DNA from 2 places in the Amycolatopsis sp. cmx-4-61 genome. Region 1 is predicted to be linked to the other one. Evidence: predicted binding sites of a transcription regulator. Region 1 holds the regulator's gene; the other holds the start of a gene.
The links. The regulator HspR, encoded in region 1, represses chaperone genes until heat shock. The targets are predictions, from matches to a motif close to ANNTTGAGTNNNNNNNACTCAANNT.
Positions count from the first base shown of each region.

Region 2: lon (endopeptidase La) is a predicted target of HspR. The motif match lies at 1,759-1,783, and genes of this name have one in related genera.

Region 1 covers NZ_JAEBEI010000001.1:805,630-809,797, forward strand. The annotation lists gene dnaK (molecular chaperone DnaK) at 1-4, shown strand, start outside; gene grpE (nucleotide exchange factor GrpE) at 1-708, shown strand; gene dnaJ (molecular chaperone DnaJ) at 739-1,911, shown strand; gene ACLJOU_RS03950 (heat shock protein transcriptional repressor HspR) at 1,917-2,342, shown strand; gene ACLJOU_RS03955 (DUF305 domain-containing protein) at 2,548-3,087, opposite strand; gene ACLJOU_RS03960 (lytic polysaccharide monooxygenase) at 3,084-3,845, opposite strand; gene ACLJOU_RS03965 (globin domain-containing protein) at 4,086-4,168, opposite strand, start outside.
Region 2 covers NZ_JAEBEI010000001.1:2,033-6,200, forward strand. The annotation lists gene ACLJOU_RS00010 (GNAT family N-acetyltransferase) at 1-773, shown strand, start outside; gene ACLJOU_RS00015 (SAM-dependent methyltransferase) at 846-1,697, shown strand; gene lon (endopeptidase La) at 1,798-4,168, shown strand, end outside.

The sequences.
Region 1 (4,168 bases):
GTGACCCACAGCTACGACGAATCCGAGAACCAGGGCCGAGGCCCCGAGGAGCCGGTGGTCGTGCGGGACCGACGTCGGGTGGACCCCCAGACCGGGCAGGTTCGCCCGCCCGGTCCGGCCCACGCGGCGCCGGAGCCGGAGGAGGCGCCCGTGGAGCATGCGGGCCCCTCGCTCGGCGACACGATCATGGACGACGCGGTGTCGGTCGTCTCCGACGTGGAGAAGGAACTGTCGGAGCGCACCGCCGACCTCCAGCGCCTGCAGGCCGAGTACGCCAACTACCGCAAGCGGGTCGAGCGTGACCGCGAGGCGGTCGTGATCGGCGCGAAGGCGACCGTGGTGAACGACCTGCTGCCGCTGCTCGACGACCTCGAGCGGGCCGAGCAGCACGGCGACCTCACCGGCGCGTTCAAGGCCGTCGGCGACAAGCTGATCAGCGGCCTGCAGCGCGCGGGCCTGGAGTCGTTCGGCACCGAGGGCGAGCCCTTCGACCCGAGCGTGCACGAAGCCGTGCAGCACAACACCTCGCCGGACGTGGCGGGCCCGACGGTCACCGTGGTCATGCGCCGCGGATACCGCTTCGGGGACCGCGTACTGCGGGCGGCGCTGGTCGGCGTGACCGACCACGAGCCCGGTGCGGCCCCGGGGGACCCGTCCGTCGGTGGCGAGCTGCCACTCGACGGCGGAGTCGATGAACAGCAGCAGTAAGAGGAACCAAGTGGGAGGAGGAGACGCCCGATGAGCGCACGGGAATGGATCGGTAAGGACTTCTACCGTGAGCTGGGCGTCTCCTCCGACGCCACCGCGGACGAAATCAAGAAGGCCTACCGGAAGCTGGCCAAGGAGAACCACCCGGACGCGAACGCCGGCAACGCGCAGGCGGAGCAGAAGTTCAAGGCGGTCTCCGAGGCGTACGGCGTGCTCTCCGACGCGAGCAAGCGCAAGGAGTACGACGAGGCACGGCGGCTGTTCGGCGGTGCGGGCGGGTTCAACTTCCCGGGAAGCGGAAGTGGCACCGGCAGCTTCGACATGGGCGACATCTTCGGCCAGGCCGGCGCCGGTCAGCAGGGCGGTTTCGGCGGGCTCGGCGACATCCTCGGCGGGATCTTCGGCCGCGGCCGGTCGTCGGCGGGCGCGACGGCGAACCGGCCGCAGCGCGGCGCCGACGTCGAGACGGACGTCCGGATCGACTTCACCGAGGCGGTCAAGGGCGCGACCCTGCCGCTGCGGCTGTCGAGCCCGGCGACGTGTGCGACGTGCGGCGGCAACGGCGCGCGGCCGGGGACGTCGCCGCGGACCTGCCCGACCTGCTCCGGTTCGGGGCTGGTCAGCCGCAGCCAGGGCGCGTTCGCGTTCTCGGAGCCGTGCCGCGACTGCCGCGGCCGCGGGCAGATCATCGACGACCCGTGCCCGGAGTGCGGCGGCGAAGGCATCAGCACGCGGACCCGCACGCTGACCGTCCGGATCCCGCCGGGCGTCGACGACGACCAGCGCATCCGGCTGGCCGGCCAGGGCGAGCCGGGCCGGGGCGGGGCGCAGGCGGGTGACCTGTACGTCCGGGTCCACGTGGCTCCGCACGCGCTGTTCGGGCGCAAGGGGCTCGACCTGACGATCACCGTGCCGGTGGACTTCACGGAGCTGGCGCTCGGCACCACCGTCACGGTGCCGACGCTGGAAGGCAAGGTCTCGCTCAAGGTACCGCCGGGCACCGCGAGCGGACGGGTGCTGCGCGTGCGCGGCAAGGGCATCGCCAAGCGCGACGGTTCGCAAGGTGACCTGCTCGTCACCCTCCAGGCGGCGATTCCCGCCAAACTGGACGACAAGGCGCGCGAAGCACTGCAGGCGTACGCCGAGGCGATGGCCGGGCACGACCCCCGGCCCGAGATCACCGAGCTGCTGCAAGGTAGGTGAGAGTGGTGTTCGGCGGGATTCCCCAGGAAGGGGACGAGGAAACCCCGGTGTTCGTCATCTCGGTGGCGGCCCAGCTGGCCGGGATGCACGCGCAGACGTTGCGCACGTACGACCGGCAGGGCCTGGTTTCACCGGGCCGCACCCCCGGCGGCGGCCGGCGCTACTCGATGCGGGACATCGCGCTGCTGCGCGAGGTCCAGCGTCTGTCGCAAGAGGACGGCGTGAACCTCGCGGGCATCAAGCGCATCATCGAGCTGGAGAACCAGGTCGACGCGCTCCGGGCCCGGATCACCGAGCTGACGGAGGAACTGACCGCGGCCTACATGGCGGCGGAGCAGGCGGCCGCGGCGGCGCACGCGTCCTACCGCCGGGACCTGGTGCCGCTCAACCAGCAAACCGCGATGGTGGTCTGGCGCCCCAAGCGCCGTTGACGACCAGCGCCGTTGACGACCAGCGCCGTTGACGACCAGCGCCGTTGACGACCAGCGCCGTTGACGACCAGCGCCGTTGACGACCAGCGCCGTTGACGACCAGCGCCGGTAACGACCGAGCGAAGTAAGGGCCTCCCCGGGTGACCGGGGAGGCCCTTCGCGCGCGAGCAGTCCCTCCCCGGCTGCTCGCGGTCGCGCCGCGGGATCACGTCTTCGTGTTCAGCAACTGCTTGACCTCGCCCGTCCGGGACTCGATCACGCGCCGAGCGAGGTCGCGCGCCTGGGCGTTGACCCCGCCTGCCGGTCCGTTCTCCGTCCGGGCCAGCTCGACCGCTCCCTGCTGCTGTCCCGTCAGGACGTCCAGGAACCGCCGGGTGAACTCGCCGTCCGGGACCGCCCGCAACGCGCCCACCAGGTCCGGCGAGGTCATCTTCATGCCGCCGTGGCCCGCGTGGGCCTGGGGGTTCATGTCCATCGTCTCGGGCTGGTCCCAGTCGTGGAGCCAGCGCCGCATGTCCGCGACCTCCGTCTGCTGCGTCAGCTCGATCGCCTTCGCCAGTTCTTTCAGCGACGCCGGCACCGGGCGGCCCGCTGCCAGGCGGACGATCTCGATCCCCTGCTCGTTCTGGGGGATCAGCATCTGCAGGAACATCACGTCGGCCGCGTTGTACTGCGGGGCGGCCGACGTCGCGCCGCTGCCGCATCCGGTCAGCAGCAGCGCGACGACGACCAGGACCACTCTCACTGACGCTGCCACAGCGCCGGGGTGTTCGGCGGCTCCCAGCCGGCGATCGCCGTGTGCGGCTGGAGGCAGCGGTAGCTCACGCCGCTGTACGTCACGACATCGCCCGCCTTGTACGCCGTGCCCGCCGACCACGTCCCGCTGGACGGCGGGGTGGTCGTGGTGGGCGGCGGCGGGGTCGTCGTGGTCGGGGGCGGCGGCGTGGTGGTGGTCGGCGGCGGCGGGGTCGTGGTGCCGCCCCCGCCCACCTGCAGGTCGATGCAGCTGTAGAACGCGTTGGCCGTGTCCGAGATGTTCCAGATGGCCAGCACCTTGATCCGGCCCGAGTACCCGGCCAGGTTCACCGTGTGCGACAGCGTCGACGGCGGCTGCTGGTTGTTGCCGTTGAACACCGCGACGCGCGTGTTGCCGACGTAGTACTCGTAGCTCGACGTCGAGTGCCGGGCGGTGAAGACCCAGTTGAACGTCACCGTGGTGCCCACCGACTTCGCGGGCCACGGCTTCGATTCGTCGGCCAGTTCGGCGAACTGGGACAGGCCGGCGTTGCAGCTGCGCAGCCCCTTCGGGCCTTCCACGCTCTGCGGTTCGTAGACGATCTGCCCGCAGTTGGGGACCTTCCCGGCCGCGCAGTTGGCCTGCCGGCTGGGCGGATCCGAGACGTAACCGTGGGCACTCGCGCTGGTGGCGGGGAGGGCGACGACCAGCACCGGGGCGAGCAACGCACCGGACGCGGCCGCGAAGAGCTTTCGTTTCCAGGTCATTTTCCGGCTCCTCGAAGGGGAACAGCGTCGTTCCGCCAGGAAGGACGAACGAGCACATCCGGGGGAGATGTGGTCTAGACCATAAGTCGATTCGGGCACAACGGTCAACGAACTACCGCCGTTCGACGAATCCGCTGCTCCACTCGGCTCAGTGCGAAGGTCGGGCCGGCTGCTGCAGGTGTCCGCCGAAGAATGCGGTCACCCGGCGCCACGCGTGACGCCGCGCATTCCGGACAGGTCTCAGTCCAGGGTGAACGGGTCGTAGGAGATCCGGTTCAGCTCGATTCCCTTGGCCAGCAACTTGGCGACGGTCGCCTGGATCA
Region 2 (4,168 bases), 800 kb from region 1:
GCGACGCCCCCAACGCGCCGTGGCGGGCGCTGACCGAGCACCGGCTCGACCTCCAGCTGGCCGGGCCGCAGCCGGCGGCCGTCCTCGACGCCCTCCTCACCCGATGGGATGAACATCTGCGCGCGGTCGCTGAACCGGGTGACACGGAGACGGCGGCGATCGTGCCGCGCGCGAGCCGCGACGCGGCCGGCGGCCGCGAAATGCTGCACCACGGCTTCGCGCCGCTGCGGGTGATCGCGGTCCGGCCCGCCCAGCGGCTGGTCCCGGCGACCCCGCTCGGCACCCCGGGCGTCAAGATCCGCCGCGCCGAGCCCGGCGACCTGGAGACGGCGGTGGCGCTCGGCATGGAGCTGCACTCCTACGACGCCCAGTACGGCACGGTGAACTGGCGCACCGGCGTCGAGGACATCCTGGCCAAGGACCTCGCCGAGCAGCTGAAGCGGCCGGAGCCGCCGCTGTGGATCGCCGAGCTGTACGGCCGTCCGCTCGGCATGGTGAGCGTCCAGCACCCGGGCGAGACCGGCTGGATCAGCAGCCGCGTCGCCGCCGCGCGCGTCGGGTACCTGTCGTCACTGGCCGTGGCCGAGGCCGCCCGGTCGTCCGGCGTCGGCACGGCGCTGGCGACGCACGCCCACCAGGTCCTCGACGAGGAAGGCGCCGACGTCGTCCTGCTGCACCACGCGGCGGCGAACCCGCTGTCGACGCCGTTCTGGTACGCGCAGGGCTACCGCCCGCTGTGGACGTACTGGCAGCGTCGACCGGCTGTTCGGTGAACTACTGGTGGATTACCCGGGCCGGGCCCGGCTTATAGGCTGGCCCCCGCCGCCAGTGAGGGGAGCCCTGAAGTGACCGACCAGCGGGATTCCGCGCCGAGAGCGCCCGAGGGTGTCGACACCGAGAAGCCGTCCGCGGCCCGGATCTACGACTGGTACCTGGGCGGTACCCAGAACTGGGCCGTGGACCGCGAGTTCGGCCGGCGCATGGAGCAGCAGTGGCCGCTGGTGCGCCCGGGGTCCAAGCAGAACCGCGAGTTCATGAACCGCGCGGTCCGGGCGGCGCTGCGGGCCGGCATCCGGCAGTTCATCGACCTCGGTTCCGGCGTGCCGACGGCCGGCAACGTGCACGAAGTCGTCGAGGCGGAGCTGCCGGAGGACCACGACGCGAAGGTGGTCTACGTCGATTACGAGCCGGTCGCCGTCGCCCACGCGACGCTCATCCTCGAAGAGAGCGTGGCGACCGACTGGGCCGGCATCGTCCAGGCCGACATGCGGGACGCGAAGTCCGTGCTGCGCGCCGAAGAGACGCGGCGGCTGATCGACTTCTCGCAGCCGGTCTGCCTGATCATGGCGGCGGTGCTGCACTTCGTCGGCCCGGACGACGACCCGGAGGGGCTGCTGGCGGCGTACCGCGACGCGCTCGCCCCGGGCAGCTGGCTGGCGATCTCGCAGATGAGCGAAGGCGACGGCGACGGTCCCTACCTGGAGGGGCTGCGCTGGTTCGTCGAGCAGTACCGGAAGACGAGCAACCCGGTCTGGCTCCGCAACCGCGAGGAGATCGAGCCGCTCTTCGGGGACTGGCGGCTCCTCGAGCCCGGGATCGTGCACCTGCCGGACTGGCGGCCGGACCGGAAAATCAACGCCCTCGAGGCGGAGGCGCGTCCCTTCGCGTGGTGCGCCGTCGCGGAAAAACCCGCCTGACCTGCACCTTTGCCGATCGCTGTGGGCGAACGCACCATCGGAAACAAACGCACCCATCGGAGAGTTGAGCTAGGCAGACTCAACTACACGAGGAGTGCACATGTCCGACACCCGCCTCCTGCCCGTGCTCCCGCTCGATGACGACGTCGTGCTGCCGGGCATGGTCGTCCCGCTCGACCTGACCGACACCGAGACGCGGGCAGCGGTGGAGTCCGCCCAGGCCAAGACGCCCACCCCGGCGTCCTTCCCCGGAATCCGCTCTTCCGCGGCCCCGAAGGCCGAAGTCCTCATCGTCCCCCGCGTCCACGGCGAGTACGCCGAGCACGGCACCGTCGCCACGGTCGAGCGCATCGGCCGCGTGCCCGGCGGCAAGGCCGCCGTCCTGCTGCGCGGCACCGCCCGCGCGGTCGTCGGCCGGATCGCCGACGGCCCCGGCGCCGCCCGCTGGGTGCACGCCGAGGACGCCCCCGAGACCACGAACGACCAGACCGCCAAGCTCGCGGCCGAGTACAAGGCCGTCGTCATCTCGATCCTCCAGCAGCGCGGCGGCTGGCAGCTGATCGACGCCGTCCAGCAGGTCGAGGACGCCTCCGCGGTCGCCGACCTCTCCGGCAACGCGCCGTACCTGTCCACCGACCAGAAGCTCGAACTGCTGTCCACTTTGGACGTCACCGCGCGCCTGGAGAAGGCGCTCGAGTGGAGCAAGGAGCACCTGGCCGAGCTCGAGGTCACCGACACGATCCGCAAGGACGTCGCCGAGGGCATGGAGAAGCAGCAGAAGGAGTTCCTGCTGCGCCGCCAGCTCGAGGCCATCCGCAAGGAGCTCGGCGAGCTCGACGGCACCGCCGACGAGACGGACTACCGCGCCCGCGTCGAGGCCGCCGAACTGCCCGACGCCGTCAAGAAGGCCGCACTGGCCGAAGTGGACAAGCTGGACCGCACGTCCGAGCAGTCCCCCGAGGGCGGCTGGATCCGCACCTGGCTGGACACCGTCCTGGAGCTGCCCTGGAACGAGCGCACCGAGGACGTCTACGACATCGCGGCCGCGCGGGCCGTTTTGGACGCCGACCACGCGGGTCTGGACGACGTCAAGGAACGCATCATCGAGTACCTGGCCGTGCGCAAGCGCCGCGCGGAATCGGGCATGGGCCCGGTCGGCGGCCGTCGTTCGGGCGCCGTGCTCGCCCTCGCGGGCCCTCCCGGGGTCGGCAAGACGTCGCTGGGTGAGTCCGTCGCGAAGGCCATGGGCCGCAAGTTCGTCCGGGTCGCGCTGGGCGGCATCCGCGACGAGGCGGAGATCCGCGGGCACCGCCGCACCTACGTCGGCGCGCTGCCCGGCCGGATCGTCCGCGCCATCAAGGAAGCCGGCTCGATGAACCCGGTCGTGCTGCTCGACGAGATCGACAAGGTGGGTGCCGACTACCGCGGCGACCCGACCGCGGCACTGCTCGAAGTGCTGGACCCGGAGCAGAACCACACGTTCCGCGACCACTACCTCGAGGTCGAGCTCGACCTGTCCGACGTCGTGTTCCTGGCCACGGCCAACGCGCTGGAGACCATCCCCGGCCCGCTGCTGGACCGCATGGAGCTCGTCACGCTGGACGGCTACACCGAGCACGAGAAGGTGACCATCGCCCGCGACCACCTGCTCCCCCGCGAGCTGGAGCGCGCCGGCCTTGGCGCTTCGGACGTCGTGCTGACGGACGCCGCTTTCAGCCGGATCGCCGCCGAGTACACCCGCGAGGCGGGCGTGCGCGACGCGAACCGCACGATCGCCAAGGTGCTGCGGAAGGTCGCGACCAAGGTGGCGCTCGACGAGGTGTCGCTGCCGCTCGCGATCGACGCTGCGGACCTCGAGACCTACCTGGGCCGCCCGCGGCACATCCCGGAGTCGTCGCTCCCGGCGTCGACGCAGCGCACGGCGACCCCGGGCGTGGCGACGGGCCTGGCGGTGACCGGCGCCGGCGGTGACGTCCTCTACATCGAGGCGTCGCTGGCCGACGAGGAGTCCGGCGCGTCCGGACTGCAGCTGACCGGCCAGCTCGGCGACGTGATGAAGGAGTCGGTGCAGATCGCGCTGTCCTACCTGCGCTCGCACGGCGCGGAGCTGGAGCTGCCGGTGGGCGACCTGCGCAAGCGCGGTATCCACGTGCACGTCCCGGCGGGCGCGGTCCCGAAGGACGGGCCGTCGGCGGGCGTCACGATGACGACGGCGCTGGCGTCGCTGCTCTCCGGCCGCGTGGTCAAGGCGGACGTCGCGATGACCGGCGAGGTGTCCCTGACCGGGCGCGTCCTGCCGATCGGCGGCGTGAAGCAGAAGCTGCTGGCCGCGCACCGGGCGGGGATGAAGACGGTGATCATCCCGCAGCGCAACGAGCCGGACCTCGACGACGTCCCGGCCGAGGTGCTTTCGCAGCTCGACGTGCACGCGGTGGCGAACGTCCGCGAGGTCCTCGACCTCGCCCTGACCC